3 regions of the Actinoplanes sp. NPDC049598 genome follow, and region 2 is predicted to be linked to each of the others. Evidence: riboswitches for the same ligand, from Rfam matches in the RefSeq annotation. Region 2 holds a riboswitch; each other region holds the start of a gene.
The links. A riboswitch is a leader RNA that binds a small molecule or an ion and turns the genes downstream of it on or off. The one in region 2 is predicted to bind cyclic di-AMP.
Positions count from the first base shown of each region.

Region 1: it holds a riboswitch for cyclic di-AMP, as region 2 does, so the genes downstream of both, AB0J66_RS07925 (transglycosylase family protein) here and AB0J66_RS30895 (hypothetical protein) in region 2, are expected to answer to the same signal.
Region 3: it holds a riboswitch for cyclic di-AMP, as region 2 does, so the genes downstream of both, AB0J66_RS39610 (NlpC/P60 family protein) here and AB0J66_RS30895 (hypothetical protein) in region 2, are expected to answer to the same signal.

Region 1 covers NZ_JBFAOX010000002.1:436,515-439,592, forward strand. The annotation lists gene AB0J66_RS07920 (hypothetical protein) at 1-688, shown strand, start outside; gene AB0J66_RS07925 (transglycosylase family protein) at 670-1,344, opposite strand; cyclic di-AMP (ydaO/yuaA leader) riboswitch at 1,347-1,503, opposite strand; gene AB0J66_RS07930 (hypothetical protein) at 1,688-2,053, opposite strand; gene AB0J66_RS07935 ((2Fe-2S)-binding protein) at 2,111-2,863, opposite strand; gene AB0J66_RS07940 (LLM class F420-dependent oxidoreductase) at 2,930-3,078, shown strand, end outside.
Region 2 covers NZ_JBFAOX010000015.1:129,738-132,815, forward strand. The annotation lists gene AB0J66_RS30890 (glycoside hydrolase family 65 protein) at 1-648, shown strand, start outside; gene AB0J66_RS30895 (hypothetical protein) at 713-1,741, opposite strand; cyclic di-AMP (ydaO/yuaA leader) riboswitch at 1,748-1,881, opposite strand; cyclic di-AMP (ydaO/yuaA leader) riboswitch at 2,092-2,224, shown strand; gene AB0J66_RS30900 (hypothetical protein) at 2,228-3,078, shown strand, end outside.
Region 3 covers NZ_JBFAOX010000026.1:49,516-52,593, forward strand. The annotation lists gene AB0J66_RS39600 (BlaI/MecI/CopY family transcriptional regulator) at 1-172, shown strand, start outside; gene AB0J66_RS39605 (VTT domain-containing protein) at 180-812, opposite strand; cyclic di-AMP (ydaO/yuaA leader) riboswitch at 1,190-1,317, shown strand; gene AB0J66_RS39610 (NlpC/P60 family protein) at 1,324-2,160, shown strand; gene AB0J66_RS39615 (PQQ-dependent sugar dehydrogenase) at 2,227-3,078, opposite strand, start outside.

The DNA of each region.
Region 1 (3,078 bases), on a different contig from region 2:
CCCGCAGGCGATGCGCCACCCGCGCAAGGCGGCCCAGGAGACCGTGGCCGTGCTGCGGGCCCGGAGCGCTTTCAAGAACCGCCAGGCCGAGGAGGCCGCCCAGGCGGCGCAGTTCGCCTCCGAGATCCAGGTGGCGGCCGAGCGCGCCGCGGCGAGCGCCGGCCGCTGGCAGGAGGTCTGGGAGCAGGCCGCCCAGGCGGTCAACGTCGCCTACGACGCCTGGCTGGAGGCGGACGCCCGGGTGCGCCGGGCCGCCGCGGGCGCCGTCTGGGGCACGCCCTGGTCGGCCCGGACCTGCGCGGAGTACGCGGACCGGGAGAGCTTCCTGCACCGGGCCGTCGAGGCCGCCGTCGGCCGCGGGGAGCTGCCCGCCTCGGCCCTGGCCGACGCGATGGCCGAGCGCAACGGCTGGGACGCCCGGCTCCACCAGGTCGAGCAGGAGCTGGTGATCGCCCGGGCCTCGGCCGCGTGGCTGCGTCAGCGGTACGAGCTGGCCACGGCCGCCGAGTCGGCCGCCTGGCACGATGTCTCGCTCGCCCGCAGCACCGCGAGCAGCCTGCGCGACGAGGCGCAGGCGGCCGCGATGCTGGCGGCGGCCTCGGCCCCGGTGCGGAAGAGCACCGAGGTCCGGGCGAGCCGCCGGGTGGTTCTCGCTGCGGGGAGCCTTGCTCAGATCGCGATGCGCTGACCCGGGAAGATCAGGTTCGGGTCGTCGATGATGCTCTTGTTGAGCTCGGCGAGCCGCTCCCAGCCGCCGTCGATCTGGTAGCGGTTGGCGATCTTGGCCAGGGTGTCGCCGGCGCGGACGATGTAGAAGTCGCCGGTCGTCTTCGTGGTGCTCCGGGGCGCGGCGGTCGTCGACTTGTGGGTCGTGGACGACTTGTGCGTCGTCGCCGACTTGTGCGTCGCCGACTTCTTGCTGGTCGTCGACTTCTTGGCGGTGGAGGACGACTTCTTCTCCGAGGCGCCGCCGGTGTTGGTGCCCTTGTAGCTCTTCGACGAGCCGGCCTTCTTGCCGCAGACCGGCCAGGCGCCGATGCCCTGACCGTCGAGGACCTTCTCGGCGATCGCGATCTGCTCGCCCCGGCTCGCCTTGTTGGCGGTGCTGGCGTACTTGCCGCCGCCGTAGGCCTTCCAGGTGCTCTTGGTGAACTGCAGGCCGCCGTAGAAGCCGTTGCCGGTGTTGATGCTCCAGTTGCCGCCGGACTCGCACTGGGCGACGGCGTCCCAGTTGACGCTGCCCGCGGCCTGGGCCGGCTGGGCCGCGCCGAAGAGGGCGAACGCTCCGGCCACGCCGGCGGTGGTGAGGCCGAGCGCGACGGTGTGCTTACGGTTTTGTGCCATGGAAGAACAACCTCCACGCCTACGAGGTGAGCTGTCGGGTTCGGGCTGAGGTGCCCGGCCGCGCGAGGCGGCTTCACCCCGAGGCACGCGCGGTGGCGTGCCGGAGAACGTTTGGGTCCCCCGCTCCATGCCTGAGTTGAATTCCGTCGGGCGGCGGCAGGACTCGGCGTTCCGCCCGCGGTGCCCACGATCGTGGGACCGGCCGACCGTAACCACGCCGATCGACCCTCGGCAAAGCCACGAAGGGCGATCGTGACGTTGTTCTCAGTGCGCCCGGCCGGGGAATGCGCCCGGTTCTGCCCCGTTTTGCCGTGATCACCGATCAAGGCTGCGACCAGGCCGATCAGTCCGGCGTTACCAGGCCCTGGAGCCCGACGACAACGGCGATGATGCCGAAGACGGCCAGCAGCAGCCCTCGCCCGAACGGCGCCTCCGCGGTCTTGCGGCCCGTCAGCCGGTCCCACAGCAGGGCGACCCCGACCGCGATGCCGACCACCTCGAAGTGGAAGACGTGCGGCCCGTCGAAGAGGTGGACCAGCAGGTAGTAACCGCCGGCGACCAGGGCCACGACGCCGACCACCCAGCCCCACGGCGCGACCCGGTCGGCGAACGTGCCGAACCCGCCGCCGACGCGCGGAATCTGCCGCAGCAGGGCCGCGGCGAGCAGCAAACCGCCGAGAATGTTCGCGAGATCCAGCAACAGCGCCATCAGCATGCCTCCCGGTTACCCATACGGGAGCGCTCCCATGTCGGGTTCAACGCTTCATCACTTCCAATACGAGCAGTCGGCGCAGAACCGCTGATGCGGGATCGTGAAGGCCAGGCAGCAGGTCCGGCGGCGCACCCGCTCGGTGTTCCAGTCGACCAGGTGGGCCACGTCGAGCATGCGCAGCACCTGGCCGGTCGTCTCCCCCGGCGGCGCGCCCGCCACCGTCGAGGCGCGCTGGGCCGCGTGGGCGATACCCGCCGACAGCGAGCCCAGAAGCAGGCGGCGGCTGACCCGGGCCGCGCCCTGGACCGCGTCCAGCAGCGGCGTGACGTGCTCGTCGAGCAGGGTCCGGCGCAGGGTGGCCAGCAAGGCGGCCTCGTCGCTGACCACGGAGACCCGCGGCTCGCCGCGGCCGGCCAGCGGGTCGTCCGGCAGCACCGAGACCGGGATGTCCTCCCGCAGGCCGAGCCGCGCCGGGGCGTACCGGTCGTCGAACCGCACCAGAACCTGGGCCGTCGTGAGATGCGGCACCCGGCGCGCGGCCACCCAGCCGAAGACGGCGGGCACCCCCAGCCAGTAGGAGTACGCCTTCCAGATCAGCGCCGCCGACACGTGCGGTTGCGCGGCCCGCCAGCGCCGGCGGCCCGCCTCGAGCAGCACCTCGACGCCGTCCCCCGCGAAATCACCGGCCGGGATCCAGCCATCGAGATCCGTCACCAGCAGATCGGCCGCGAGCCCCGGCACCCGGGTACTGGAGCCGTACCCACCCGCGATCGCGGCAAGAATCGGCGCGTCCACGAGATCTCCCACCGCTCAGGTATACCCGCCGCGCCCCTGCGGTATCCGACGCTCCGCAGTGGACGCTAGTTTGACCAGGTGAAGATCGGCGTCAACCTCCCGCAGACCACCACATACGACCTAGCGCACGACGTCACCGCGTTCGCCCGCGCGGCGGAAGACCTCGGCTTCGACAGCCTGTGGGCGTACGAACGGGTGCTGACACCGGAGGACCAGAGCGGCTCCCA
Region 2 (3,078 bases):
GCGTACCCGCTGCTGCTCAACTACCCGTACTTCGACCTGTACCGCAAGCAGGTGGTCAAGCAGGCCGACCTGGTGATGGCGATGTACATCCGCGGTGACGCGTTCACCCCGGAGGAGAAGGCGCGCAACTTCGCCTACTACGACGCTCGGACCGTCCGCGACTCGTCGCTGTCGGCCTGCGTCCAGGCCGTGATGGCGGCCGAGACGGGCCACCTGGAGCTCGCGCACGACTACCTGGGCGAGGCCGCCCTGATGGACCTGCACGACCTGCACCAGAACTCGCGGGACGGGCTGCACATCGCGTCGCTGGCCGGCACCTGGATCTCGCTGGTGGCCGGGCTCGGCGGCATGCGTGACTTCAACGGCGAGCTCTCCTTCGCGCCGCGGCTGCCCAGCCGGATCAACGCGCTGGACTTCTCGATGCTCTGGCGGGGCCTGCGCCTGCGGGTCAACGTCACCCCCGAGGAGACCACGTACTCGCTGCGCAACGGCGGCGGCTCGGCTCGGCTCGTGCTGCTGCACCACGGCAAGGAGGTCGAGGTCACCCAGGTCAAGCCGGTGACCGTGCCCAACCCGGCCCCGTCGCAGGTCGGCCCGGCGCCGGCCCAGCCGGCCGGCCGTGCTCCGGTGCGCCGCGCGACCGCCTGATTCACCGAATGACGAAAACGGCCCCCGGTGCGAACCGGGGGCCGTTTCACGTTTGAGTGGCGGATCAGAGCATCGAGACGTGCACGTGGTCGGTGTGGTCACTCGGCCCGTGGTACGCCCTCCACTCGCCCTCGGAGGGGAACCAGATCTGCTTGTACCAGATCACGTAATAGATGCCGAGCCGGTCCGCGTTGCGGACCAGGAACGCCATCAGGTTGTTCCCGTACTCCTTCATGTCCGCGTTGTGCGCGACCGCGAAACCGCTGTCCTGCAATGACCAGTCGCAGGCCCGGCCCTTCGGATGCTCGAACGGCCCGCCGTCACGGTGACAGCCCACGAATCTGTCGAAGCCCGCTTTCTTGACCTCTTTGTACATGTTCAAGGTCCGGGCGGTGATGCAGCCGCTGGTCGTCGGGTCCTTCACCGTGCACGACTCGGGCGAGAAACCGCCGTCGGAATTGCGGGGCGCGGCCTTGGCGACGGGAGATTTGGCGAGCACGTGGCCCTGGGTGAGGCCCTCGCCGCCGACCAGGTTGAGGGCCTGGCTGGCCGCTTCCTTCTGCTTCTGCATCGCGACCAGGTTGGTCTGCTGCTTCTTGACCTCGGCGTCCAGCGCCACCTTGGACTTCGTGACCTCGTCGATCGCCTTGTTGAGCTCGCCGAGCTTCCGGTCGTGCTCGGTGTTGATCTCCTCGAGCGACATGGCCCGGCGCAGGAAGTCGTCCGAGCCCTTGCTGCTGAGCAGGAAGCTGGCCGCGTTGAGCTGGCCGAACCGGTACTGCTGGTTGGCGATCGCGTTGACCTCGGGGATCAGCTCGTTGCGCCGGGCCTCGGCCGTCTTGATCTTGGTGGCGAGGGCCTTCTGCGCGGCCGTCGACTTGGCCACGGCGCCCTTGGCCTGGACGAACCGGCGGTTCGAGGACTCGATCAACTCGTCGAGGGTCTGGTTCTCCTTGCCGGCCGACTCGTCCGGGGTCGCGGAGGTCCCGTCGCCGGGCTCGGCGTAAGCCGGAGATATGGGCGAGGCCAGGAAAGCGACAGAGACGATCGGCGCCAGGGCAAGCATCAGCCACCGGCGGGGTCGTACGGTCATGCAGGTTCCTTCCGAGTAAACCGCCGACCGGGTTAGCTGACGGGTTCGGGACGGAAGCGATCCCTACCGCTTGACGCGGACTCACCCCACACTGACCTGGTTCCCCGGCTCGCCTCGCGGCGATTGGGCGGTGGCCGCCGGCACCTCGGGGGCGGTGCCTGGTTGGGCGGGCCGACGGCGAGTTTACCCGACAACGGGCCGCCCTTCAGGCCTCGCGAAACAGTATTCGCGTAGTCCACTTGTAACATTCCGTAATTGCAGTCACGGTGTGTCGCCATTCAATTGCGTCGCGTGCGATAACTGTCGATCGTTCGATGTCTTCGGTATGGTCGGTGCCGATCCCCACCCCCCGGGGATCGCCGCCTAATCGTTTCCGAACGAGCCGGGGAACCAATCTTTCCGGGGTGAATCCGCATCCGCGGTAGGGATCACTTCCGTCCCGAACCCGTCAGCTAACTCGGTCGGCGGCCGACGGAAGGAACAGGTGTGCGGCACAAGACTGTCCGGCGACGATTAGCAGCCACCCTGGCGCTGCTCGTCGCGCTCTCCGGCCTCGCGCTGGCCTCCCCGGCCTCGGCCGCGCCGGGCGACACCGGCGACGACGGCGAGGGCGCTCCCAAGACCCTGATCCAGCAGCTCGAGGCCGCCTCCAAGGGCTTCGTCGAGGCCAAGGAGGCGCTGGACCGCTCACGCAAGCGCCAGGCCGAGCTCGCGGCCAAGCTCAAGGAGCTCGACCAGCAGATCGGCCCGCGTCAGGCGGCGTTGGACGACATCATCCAGCAGTCGTACCGCACCGGGCGCCTCGGCCCGATGAGCGCGCTGCTCGCGGCCGGCTCGTCTGAGGGCTTCCTCGACCGGGCCGAGACCCTGGAGACGATCGCGGTCAAGGAGAACACGGCGGTCGCGGCGCTCAAGACCACCCGGGACGCCCAGCAGGCGGCCAAGGTGGCCATCGACACCGAGGTGCGCAACGAGCAGAAGCAGGTCGCGCTGATGGCCAAGCGCAAGGTGCAGGCCGAGAGCGCCCTCAAGGCGGCCAACACCGGCGGCGAGGACAAGACCGGCGAGGACGCCCCGCAGCCGAGCGACAACGCCCCCAGCAGCTCCAGCAAGAAGAAGGCGGGAGCGGCGCCCCGCGACTCGGACGGCTCACTGCCGTCCGAGGGCTGCACCGAGAAGGACCCGACCACCAGTGGCTGCCTGAGCCCGCGCACGCTCAACGCCCTCAAGCAGGCCCAGGCCGACGGCTTCACCCGCTTCGTGGCCTGCTTCCGCGAGCAGAACAGCGGTGAGCATCCCAAGGGCAAGGCCTGCGACTTCGCCGCCGACAAGAACGG
Region 3 (3,078 bases), on a different contig from region 2:
CCGCGGGCACGCCTACTGGCCGACCCAGGATGCCGCCACCGCGGCGGCGGCGCAGATGAGCGCGGCCCTGGCCGCCCGCCCGGACCGGCTCCGGGTCCTCCAGCAGTTCGTCGGGACGCTGGACGAGGCGGACGCCGCCCTGCTGCGGCAGCTGCTGGCCGACGAGTCGTGACCCGCCCTCATCGGCCGGCCCGGGCCCGTCGCCGGCCGCGCAGGAGCTCGATGCCGACCGGAATGACCGACACGGCGACGATGCCGGCGAGGATGAGTTCGATGTTCGACTTCACGAACGCGATCTGCCCGAGGAAATAGCCGAGAATCGTCACCCCGCAGCCCCACAGCGTGCCGCCGATGACGTTGAAAAGCAGGAAGGTGCGGTATTTCATGTGGCCGGCTCCGGCCACGATGGGCGTGAAGGTCCGCACGATCGGAACGAAACGGGCGAGAACGACGGACCGGGCGCCGTACTTCTCGAAGAATCCACTGGCCCGGGTCAGATTCTCGCGTTTGAACAGCCGCGAGTCCGGCCGCCGGAACAGCGACGGCCCGAAGCGGCGGCCGAAGAGATAACCGAATTGGTCCCCGGCCACCGCCGCCATCGACACCAGCAGGCACATCAGCCACAAGGGCTGCTTGAGGTACGTCCCGTCGGCCACCAGAAGCCCGGCGGTGAACAAAAGCGAGTCGCCGGGCAGAAAGAAACCGATCAGCAGGCCCGACTCGGCGAAGACGAGCGCCAGGATGCCGAGAAGGCCGAAGGTGGAGATCAGGTGTTCCGGGTTCAGGAACGAGGGGCCGAGGGCTGCGGTCATCAGATGGCGTCGCCTCTTCCGGAAAGTAAAAACCTACACTTTGTAGGTGTTACCAGCCTCGCCGGGCCTATCCCTCGACCGAGAATTGTGTGGCCTTTTTCACTGGTCGACTTACACCTCTTGTAGCAGATCAATAACTGCTTGTCATTTCAACTGCAAGAAACCGGGCACTCAGCAATGTGCCAACTACTTTGGGTAGTCTTTGCTGCTCGGAGGGAGCGGCGGAATTGGTGTAGCAAGATGGGGCCGACCGCAGAGCGGGCCGGCTCGCGACGAACCGGCTCACGCCGAGCCCTACCCCGGTCGGTCGTCGCGACCATGAGCGACACCACCACCGCGAAGGCATACGGGGCAGGGACGGGGGAACCACCATCGGCTCTTCGGCGCCACCGCACCCGGTGCGGGCGGCGTGGCGAGGGCCTTGGGGTGAAGCCGCCCCCGGCGGCCGGGCAACCTTCCCGCCCGAACCCGACAGCTAACCTCGCAGGCGTGCCGGAAGGATGTTTCCACCGTGCACGAACACAGTTCGGGCCGGCGCCGCATGTCCGTCGGCACCGGCACCATCGCACTGTCCCTGGGTCTCTGCCTCGGCGCCGGCCAGCTGGTCGGCACTCCGGGCGCGGTCGCCGCGGCGGGCCCGGCCCCCACGGCGCACGTCTCCGCGACGAAAGCCGCCGCGGCCAAGAAGAAGGTCTCCATCCGGACCACGTACAGCGCCCGGTCGTTGACCGCCGGCAAGTCGGTGCGGATCACCGCGACCTACCGCAACCCCGCCACCGGCGCGGCGATCACCTCGGGGGTGGTACGCCTGCAGGCGTACCGGAACGGCAAGTGGCACACCTGGTTCGCAAAGCGGTTGACCAGCAAGGGAACGGTCAGCTTCTCGGCCGCGCCGAAGGTGACGGGATACTTCCGCACCTCCTACACCGGCAACGCCGTCTTCGCCGCGCACGTCGGCCGGAAGATCAAGGTCACCGTGATCAGGCCGTCGTCCGGGAAGGGGGCCAAGATCCTGGCCGAGGCGCGTCGGCACGTCGGCGCGCTCTACCTCTACGGCGCGGCCGGACCGCACCGGTTCGACTGCTCCGGCTTCACGATGTACGTCTACCGCAAGTCGGTCGGTGTCAAGCTGCCGCACAAGGCGCATTCGCAGCAGCGGTACGGCCGTGGCGTCAGCAAGTCGGCCAAGAAGCCCGGTGATCTGCTGATCTCGCGCCGGGGTTCGTACGGCTACCACGCCGCCATCTACGCCGGTAACGGCTACATCTACGACTCGCCGCACAGTGGCGCGCGGGTCAGCAAGCGGAAGATCTTCAGCTCCAACTACGTCGTCCGCCGGCTCGCCTGACCCCGGAGCGGCGGACCGGGCCGGGAGGCGTACGGCGTTGTACCGCCTCCCGGCCCGGCCGCAAGCTCACTCGAAACGCACCCGGCTCAGCCACCCGGGGTAGTCGCTCAGCACGTACAGCTCGCCCTGCACGTCGACGCCGAAGGCGGTCGGCTGGGTCGGGAAGTTGCCGATGGTGGCGGACTCGTAGCCGCCGCCGGGCCTGGGGCGCACGGCGAAGGCGAGGGTCGAGCAATAGTCGCTCGCGATGTAGGTGCCCCGCGCCTTGGGGGTCCGGGAGCCCCGGTAGACCACGCCACCGGTGACCGAGCAGCTTTCGGTCATGTAGTGCGGGTACTCGAAGACCGGGTCGACGTACTGCACGCCGGGCCGGCACTGCTCCTGGTCGAAGATCGGGGTGCCCTCCTTGCAGGACCAGCCGAGGTTCGCCCCGCCCTGCCACGGGCGGATGTGGTTGATCTCCTCGACCAGGCCCTGGCCGACGTCGCCGATCCACAGGGAATTGTCGACGTCGATCGAGAACCGCCACGGGTTGCGCAGGCCGTACAGCCAGATCTCGGGCCGGGCGCCCGGCGTACGAACGAACGGGTTGCCGGCGGGCACGCAGTAGGGCTTCGGGCCGCAGGCGCGGTTCACGTCGATCCGTACGATCTTGCCCAGCAGGGTGCCGAGGTCCTGGCCCGACTTGAACGGGTCGTTGGCGTGCCCGCCGTCGCCGGTGGACCAGTAGAGATAGCCGTCGCGGCCGAACGCCACCTGCCCGCCGTTGTGGTTGCCGTACTCGGCGTGCTCCTGGGTGAGCAGCACCTGCAGCCGCTCCGGGGCGCCGAGGGGCAGGCGGGCCAGGGTCAGCGCGCCGGCGGGCCGGCTGGTGTACGCCACGTAGAGCAGGCCGGTCCGCGCGAAGTTGGGCGCCGG